2 regions of the Ensifer sp. Root127 genome follow, and region 2 is predicted to be linked to the other one. Evidence: riboswitches for the same ligand, from Rfam matches in the RefSeq annotation. Region 2 holds a riboswitch; the other holds the start of a gene.
What was found. Region 2 has a riboswitch for S-adenosylmethionine ahead of ASD03_RS04465 (O-succinylhomoserine sulfhydrylase). Riboswitches for the same ligand answer to the same signal wherever they lie in the genome.
Positions count from the first base shown of each region.

Region 1: it holds a riboswitch for S-adenosylmethionine, as region 2 does, so the genes downstream of both, metA (homoserine O-succinyltransferase) here and ASD03_RS04465 (O-succinylhomoserine sulfhydrylase) in region 2, are expected to answer to the same signal.

Region 1 covers NZ_LMDX01000052.1:185,096-189,100, reverse strand. Annotated here, with positions in the region: gene ASD03_RS33405 (VWA domain-containing protein) at 1-743, opposite strand, end outside; gene metA (homoserine O-succinyltransferase) at 758-1,684, opposite strand; SAM riboswitch at 1,748-1,825, opposite strand; gene ASD03_RS33395 (NUDIX domain-containing protein) at 2,018-2,470, opposite strand; gene ASD03_RS33390 (MoxR family ATPase) at 2,467-3,306, opposite strand; gene ASD03_RS33385 (RidA family protein) at 3,428-3,808, opposite strand; gene leuD (3-isopropylmalate dehydratase small subunit) at 3,817-4,005, opposite strand, start outside.
Region 2 covers NZ_LMDX01000001.1:945,973-949,977, forward strand. Annotated here, with positions in the region: gene ASD03_RS04450 (transporter substrate-binding domain-containing protein) at 1-686, opposite strand, end outside; tRNA gene ASD03_RS04455 (tRNA-Gly) at 872-946, opposite strand; gene ASD03_RS04460 (2'-deoxycytidine 5'-triphosphate deaminase) at 1,027-2,124, opposite strand; SAM riboswitch at 2,199-2,277, shown strand; gene ASD03_RS04465 (O-succinylhomoserine sulfhydrylase) at 2,322-3,506, shown strand; gene ASD03_RS04470 (CDP-alcohol phosphatidyltransferase family protein) at 3,549-4,005, opposite strand, start outside.

The sequences.
Region 1 (4,005 bases), on a different contig from region 2:
TCGTCCATCGAACCGCCGACGTCGAAGAACATCAAGAGCTTGATAGCATTGCGCCGTTCCGGCCGGGTGACGACATCGAGATAGCCGTGCTCGGCGGTGGCGCGGATCGTGCCGGAGAGGTCGAGTTCGTCGGCAGCACCCTGGCGCACCCAGCGCCTGAGCCGTTTGAGCGCCACCTTGATGTTGCGCGTGCCGAGTTCGACCGTGTCGTCGTAATCCCTGAATTCGCGCCGGTCCCACACCTTGACCGCGCGCCGGTGCCGCGAGCCGTCCTGGCCGATGCGCACACCTTCGGGATTGTAGCCATAGGCGCCGAAGGGTGAGGTGCCGGCGGTGCCGATCCATTTGGCGCCGCCCTGGTGGCGCCCTTCCTGTTCGCTGAGCCGCTGGCGCAAGGTCTCCATCAGGGTCTCGAAGCCGCCAAGGCTTTCGACCAGGCGCTTCTCTTCCTCGGTCAGATATTTTTCGGCAAGCTTGCGCAACCACTCTTCGGGGATTTCACCCTGCGCGAACTCGTCTGGCGGATTGATGGCCTCAAGGCCGGAAAAACAATGCCGGAATACGCCGTCGAAGCGGTCGATATGGCGCTCATCCTTCACCAATGCCGTGCGTGCGAGAAAATAGAACGCCTCGATATCGAAGGTGGCAATGCCCGCCTCCATGCCCTCGATCAAGGACAGGAATTCCCGGAGCGTCACCGGGATCTTCGCGGCCTTCAATTCGAGGAAGAAGGGGATGAACATCCGCGGCTCCGGCCCTAGCTTTCGTTCCTGCCGATCAGGTCCATTTCGTAGGGCGTCGTCTGGTACATCTCGTTGATCCAGTTGCCGAAGAAAAGATGCGCATGGCTGCGCCAGCGGTTCTGCGGCGGCAGGGTTGAATCATTGTGCGGGAAGTAGTCATGCGGCATCTTGATCGGTACGCCCGCATCCACATCCCGGAAATATTCGTCCGATAGCGAAGTGGAATCATACTCTACGTGATTGAACATGTAGAGGCGCTTGCCCTTCTTCTCGTGCACGAGGCACACACCCATCTCCTTCGATTCCATCAGGATCTCAAGGTCGGGCACCGCATCGATGTCGGCGCGGCGCACTTCGGTCCAGCGCGACACCGGCACGGCGAAATCGTCGGAAAAGCCGTTGAGATAGACGGAGGAGGGCTGCAGGTTCTGGTGGCGGTAGACGCCGAAAGCCTTCTCCTTCAGCGGATATTTCGGCACGCCATGGAAATGATAGATCGCCGCCATCGCGCCCCAGCAGACGTTCAGCGTCGAATGCACGTTGGTCGTCGTCCAGTCGAGGATGCGCTTGAGTTCGTCCCAATAGGTGACGTCCTCGTATTCCAGCGTTTCGACCGGGGCGCCGGTGATGATGAAGCCGTCGAACTTGCGGGCCTTCACCTCCTCCCAGGTCTCGTAGAAGGCAAGCAGGTGTTCCTCGGAGGTGTTCTTCGCGCGGTGCGCGCCGATGCGGATCAGCGACAGCTCGACCTGCAGCGGCGAGGCGCCGATGAGGCGCGCCATCTGGATCTCGGTCTTGACCTTGTTCGGCATGAGGTTCAGCAGCCCGATCTGGAGCGGGCGGATATCCTGACGGATCGCCACGGTCTCGGTCATCACCCGCACGCCCTCGGTCGCGAGGGTCTCGAATGCGGGCAGCGTATCGGGTATCTTGATGGGCATGGGGCTTCCACTCGATCAATACAAAAAAACCGGCGGCGATTGATCGCGACCGGTCCTCGGAAAATCCACGTTTCCTCGGCCCTTTAGCGATTTGTTTAACGTGGCTGCAAGCCGGCCGGCCAAATCACCACGGATTGTTTGATAGCGCGGCAAGGCCGCGGGGGTCAATGAAAAACGATTCGTGTGGGTTGGCCCCTCATCCGGCTGCCGCCACCTTCTCCCCGCAGGCGGGGAGAAGGGACATTGCCGCGGCCGTTCGGCTCCCTTTCAGGCTTACAGCAGGTGATGAGGTTGCGGTCGCCGCGTTCCCCCGCCCCGCTTGCGGGGAGAGGGTTAGGGTGAGGGGCAATCTGTTGCTAGGTGCAGCAAGTCCAGACCGTTCTGCATGCCATATCCCAGCCGCTTGCCGGCCTCGCTCTGACTGAGCCAGAAGAAGCGAAAGCGGATCGGCGGGCCACCGCTCTCCGGCGTCATTTCGCGGTGCAGCCAGGGTTCCTTTTGTTCGCCGGCTAACGGCCCATGGAAATAGTGCCGGCGATGGCAGATTTTCCGGCCGTTCTGCGTGAAGTGATAGTCCTGCGTTTTAAATGGCAATAATGCCGGCGGCGGCGTCAGCCCGGTCTCCTCGACAAATTCGCGGAAGGCCGCCGCTTCAGGGCTTTCTCCCGGTTCTATCGTGCCGCCCGGGACCTGCAGATCTACATCGGGAAAGTCCGGCTCGTCGAAGACGAGCAGATGCCCTCGCCAGGTGGCGTAGATCAGGACCTTGTTGGCGTCCGGTCTCATCCGTCGCGGCGTGCCATGAAGGCCAGGCGCTCGAAAAGGTGGACGTCCTGCTCATTCTTGAGAAGCGCGCCGTGCAGCTTCGGCAGCATGGTCTTTGGATCGGCGCGCAGGTCGGCCGGGTCGATCTCGTCGGCGACGAGCAGGCGGATCCAGTCGAGCGCTTCGGAGGTCGAGGGCTTCTTCTTCAGCCCCGGCACCTGGCGGATATCGTAGAAGGCGGCAAGGGCTGCCGAAAGCAGCGTCTTGCGGATGCCGGGATAGTGCACCTCGACGATGCGGGCGAGCGTGTCTGCGTCGGGAAAGCGGATATAGTGGAAGAAGCAGCGGCGCAGAAAAGCGTCCGGCAGTTCCTTCTCGTTGTTGGAGGTGATGACGACGATCGGCCGCTGGCGGGCGTGGATCGTCTCGTTGGTCTCGTAGACGTGGAACTCCATCCGGTCGAGTTCCTGCAGCAGGTCGTTCGGAAACTCGATGTCGGCCTTGTCGATTTCGTCGATCAAGAGCACCACACGCTTCCCGGCCTCGAAGGCCTGCCAAAGCTTGCCCTTGCGGATGTAGTTCTTGACGTCGTTGACGCGCTCGTCGCCGAGCTGGCTGTCGCGCAGGCGCGAGACGGCGTCATATTCGTAAAGTCCCTGCTGCGCCTTGGTCGTCGACTTGACGTTCCATTCGATCAGGTCGAGTCCCAGAGCAGCTGCAACCTGCCGCGCAAGCTCGGTCTTGCCGGTGCCGGGCTCGCCCTTGACGAGCAGTGGCCGTTCCAGCCGGATCGCGGCGTTGACGGCGATCATCAGGTCCTTGTCGGCGATATAGTCGGCGGTGCCTTCGAATTGCATGGGCTTCTTCCGGTCATAGTGATGCGGAAAACGGTCCTGCGGGCGAGGGCCGTCGTCATGCTTCTGCAGTAGCGCATAAGCGGTGCAGGTGTCACTGCCGCTGGCTGCGACCCGTCAGACGTCAGCCGCGGAAGGCGGTAACCTCGATCTCGATCAGCATTTCCGGGCGGATGAGATCGCAGACGATCATGGTGGCGGCAGGGCGGATTTCGCCGAACATCTCGCCGAAGATCGGAAAAACCCGGTCGGCGAAACTGGCATCGGTGACGTAGTAGTGATTGCGCACCACGTCTAAGAGCGAGAAGCCCGCCTCTTTCAGCGCGCCCTCGATCGTCTTCAGGCAATTGTGCGCCTGCTCTTCCACCGTTTCCGGCATGGTCATGGTGGCGTAGTCGTAGCCGGTGGTGCCGGAGACGAAACACCAGTCGCCCTTGGCGACGGCACGCGAATAGCCTGCCGTCTTCTCGAAGGGCGAACCGGAAGAGATGAGCTTGCGCGTCATCCCGTCGCTCACGCCCAGGGGCGCGAGGCGGTGGTCGACTTTTCGAAGCTGTCGATGGCCGTTGCCTTCTCCAGCGTCAGGCCGATGTCGTCGAGGCCGTTCAGCAGGCAGTGGCGCTTGAAGGCATCGACCTCGAACTTGACCGTGCCGCCGTCCGGACCAGTAATTTCCTGGGATTCCAGGTCGACCGAGAGGAT
Region 2 (4,005 bases):
TGCGAGAAATAGGCGCCGTCGACAAGCGCGCAGCATCCGGCGGCAGCGCTGCCGGACACCCAGAAGGAAAGCTGCATGCCGTCGGAAAAGACGGCTGCGACCTCGCCCTTCTGCAGAGCGGCGAGCATGGCATCGCGATCGGGAAAGATCCTGGCTTCAAGCTTGGGGAAAAAGGCCCTGAACATCACCTCATGCGTGGTGCCGGAAACGACGCCCACCGCCTTGCCCTTCAGGCCCGACGGATCGGAGACGGCGCCGGCTGCCTTGGTGTTGACGGCGAAGCGCGCAGGAAGCCGTATGAACGGCCTGGAGAAGCCGAAGCGCTGACGCAGTTCCGGACTGACGGAGATGCCGGCGGCGACCGCCTCGCCCTGTCCCTCTTCCAGCGCCGGGAGCAGCTCGGCATAGGTGACCGCCTGGATCTGGCATTTGGCTTCGATATCGAGTTCGCGGCAGATCTCGCGCACCAGGTCGACATGGAAGCCCGAAAGCTTGCCCGATTGGTCGATGAAGTTGAACGGCGGGAAATCCACCGTGGTCAGGAACCGTAGGCGCGCAAGGCCGGTCAGATCCGGCTTGGCAATGCGCTCGCGCGCATCGAACAGATTGGGCAGATCCCTGGGCTGGGCGGCAAGCGAACCGGCCATCAGATACACGCACAGAGCCAGCAGTCGGTGGATTTTCATGGGCAATGGCCAGCGCGTCTCTTGGTGGTACCGCACGGCCAGCGCGGCCGCAGATGATTCATGGGTGATGACAAGATTAGCCGGATGGAACCGGGCTGGCTACTGGCTTCGGCGTCCGACGGTTCGGGCCGTCGCACGCAGGAGTGCCGGCTCAAAGCGCGATGGGCTGACATTGAAGAAAAAAGTGGAGCGGGTGATCGGGATCGAACCGACGACATCAAGCTTGGGAAGCTGGCGTTCTACCACTGAACTACACCCGCAGCGCTTCGGAAACTTCCTCAACCGCATGCATCTGTCAAGGACCGTTGCGCCGCGTTGCCGCGCAACGGCACTTTTTCTGTTACTCCGCGTGGAAATGCTTGGAGAGCTTGAGACCCTGAGCCTGATAGTTGGAGCCAAGACCGAGGCCGTAAAGTCCCTCCGGGCGTTCCAGCATATGTTCATAGACCAGCCGGCCGACGATCTGGCCATGCTCGAGGATGAAGGGAACCTCGTGGCTGCGGACTTCGAGCACCGCTCGGCTGCCGCTGCCGCCGGCAGAGGCATGGCCGAAGCCCGGATCGAAGAAGCCGGCATAATGCACGCGGAATTCACCGACCAATGGATCGAACGGCGTCATCTCGGCAGCGTAGAGCGGCGGAACATGCACAGCTTCGCGCGAAACGAGGATGTAGAATTCGTCGGGATCGAGGATCAGCTCGTCGCGGCCACGGCTATAGAGCGGCTCCCAGAAGTCGAACACGGCATGCTGCGCCTTCTTGTCGACATCGACGACCGCGGTGTGATGCTTGCCGCGGTAGCCGATCAGTCCGTCCGGGCCCGTACCCTTGAGATCGATCGAGAGCGCGATCCCGCCGCCGCTGACATTGGGCTTGTCGCTCGCAACCAGCATATCGCTTTCATGCAGCGCCAGCAGTTCCTGCTCGGAGAGCAGCGACTGGCCGGTGCGGAAGCGGATCTGCGACAGGCGCGAACCGCGCCGCACGACGATCGGGAAGGTGCGCGGGCTGATTTCGAGGTAAAGCGGTCCGCGATATCCAGCCGGGATCTTGTCGAACTCCTGGGCGCGATCGGTGATGACGCGGGTGAAGATGTCGAGGCGACCGGTCGAGCTCTTCGGATTTGCCGAAGCCGACATGGTCTCCGGCAGATCGAGGCTTTCCATCAGCGGCACGATATAAACGCAGCCGGTTTCCAGCACGGCGCCGTCGGAGAGATCGACGACATGCAGTTTCAGCCGGTCGAGCTTGTCGGCAACGAGATGCGCCGGCCCCGGCATGAAGCTCGCGCGCACGCGAAATGCCTTGGCGCCGAGGCGCAGGTCGAGGCTTGCCGGCTGGATCTGATCGGTATCCAGCGCCTTTTCGCTTTTCAAGCGTCCGGTCGCAAACAGCGCGGCGATCGCGCGGTCGGCCAAAATCCCAGTCTCGCGGCCCATTTCGATCCTCTTTTCAGTTGCGAGACAAAACCAAACTCCAGGAATTGACGCAAGCGCACCCAAGCAGTATTGGAGCTTTATCCCGTGGTGATTTGGCCGGTCGGCTTGCAGCCACGTTAAACAAGTAGCTAAAAAGGCCGGGTTTCAAACCGGCCCTTCACGCGGCCGGTTTTTTTGTTTTTGAAGGTGATCGTCACATGAGCAAAAACTGGCGCCCGGCAACCCAACTCGTCCACGGCGGAACGACCCGCTCCCAGCACGGCGAGACGTCCGAGGCGATCTTCCTCACCCAGGGCTTCGTCTACGAGACATCCGAGGCGGCGGAAGCACGCTTCAAGGGCGAGACCGAAGGCTTCATCTATGCCCGTTACGGCAGCCCTACCAACGACATGTTTGAAAAGCGCATGTGCATGCTGGAAGGCGCCGAAGACGCGCGCGCCACGGCATCAGGCATGGCTGCCGTCACTGCCGCCATTTTATGCCAGCTGAAGGCCGGCGACCACATCGTTGCCGCCCGCGCCCTCTTCGGCTCCTGCCGCTGGGTGGTCGAGACGCTGGCCCCGAAATACGGCATCGAATGCACGCTGGTCGACGGACGCGATCTCGCGAACTGGGAAAAGGCGATCCAGAAGAACACCAAGGTCTTCTTCCTGGAAAGCCCGACCAACCCGACGCTGGAAGTGATCGACATTTCAGGCGTTTCTCGGCTCGCCAACCAGATCGGCGCCAAGGTCGTGGTCGACAACGTCTTCGCCACGCCGCTGTTCCAGAAGCCGCTGGAACTCGGCGCGCATATCGTCGTCTATTCCGCCACCAAGCATATCGACGGCCAGGGCCGGTGCCTCGGTGGCGTGGTTCTGTCCGACAAGGACTGGATCAACGAGCATCTGCATGACTACTTCCGCCACACCGGCCCGGCGATGTCGCCGTTCAACGCCTGGACGTTGCTGAAGGGCATCGAGACGCTGCCGCTGCGCGTCAAGCAGCAGACCGAAAACGCCCGTCGCGTCGCCGACTTCCTCGCCGAGCAGCCGCAGATCGCCAAGGTGATCTACCCCGGCCGCGCGGACCATCCGCAGGCCGACATCATCGCCAAGCAGATGACCGGCGGTTCGACCCTTGTCGCCTTCGAACTCAAGGGCGGCAAGGATGCGGCCTTCGCACTGCAGAACGCACTGCAGATCGCCCGCATCTCCAACAATCTTGGCGATTCCAAAAGCCTGATCACCCATCCGGCGACGACGACGCACAAGAACCTGACGGACGAAGCTCGCGACGAGCTCGGCATTTCCGCCGGCACCGTTCGTTTCTCCGCCGGTATCGAGGACAGCGACGACATCGTCGAGGACTTCGCCCGCGCGCTGAAGACCGTCAAGGCCTGATACCCACGAACAAGACGGCCGCCCCGAGATCGGCGGCGGCCGCTACTCGACGTCGCGAAAACGCGTTCGCGCGAGCACAATGCGCGATAGCGCGGTGTAGAGGCAGACGACCGCAAACAGCGCCGCCAGCAGCGGAAACCACGTCGGGAACAGGCAGAAGGCCAGGAAGGCGGCGATCGTCTCCGTCGCCTCGGCAAGCCCGGTGGTGAAGTAGAGCGATTTTGCCCCCCGCACATCCGTCGTCATCGCTCGCTTTTCGGCCATAATGGCATAGGCGAGAAAACTCGATCCGTTGACGTAGAACGAGAAGAGCAGCAGACCGCCGACAAGACCGTTGGCCTGCGGATCGGCGCCGATGAAGCCGAGCGGGATGGCACCGTAGAAGGCGAAGTCGAGCACGATGTCGAGGAAACCACCGAAATCGGTTTTGCGCGTGGCGCGTGCCACCGCACCATCAAGTCCATCGCAAAGCCGGCTAACGACGATAACAATGGCGGCG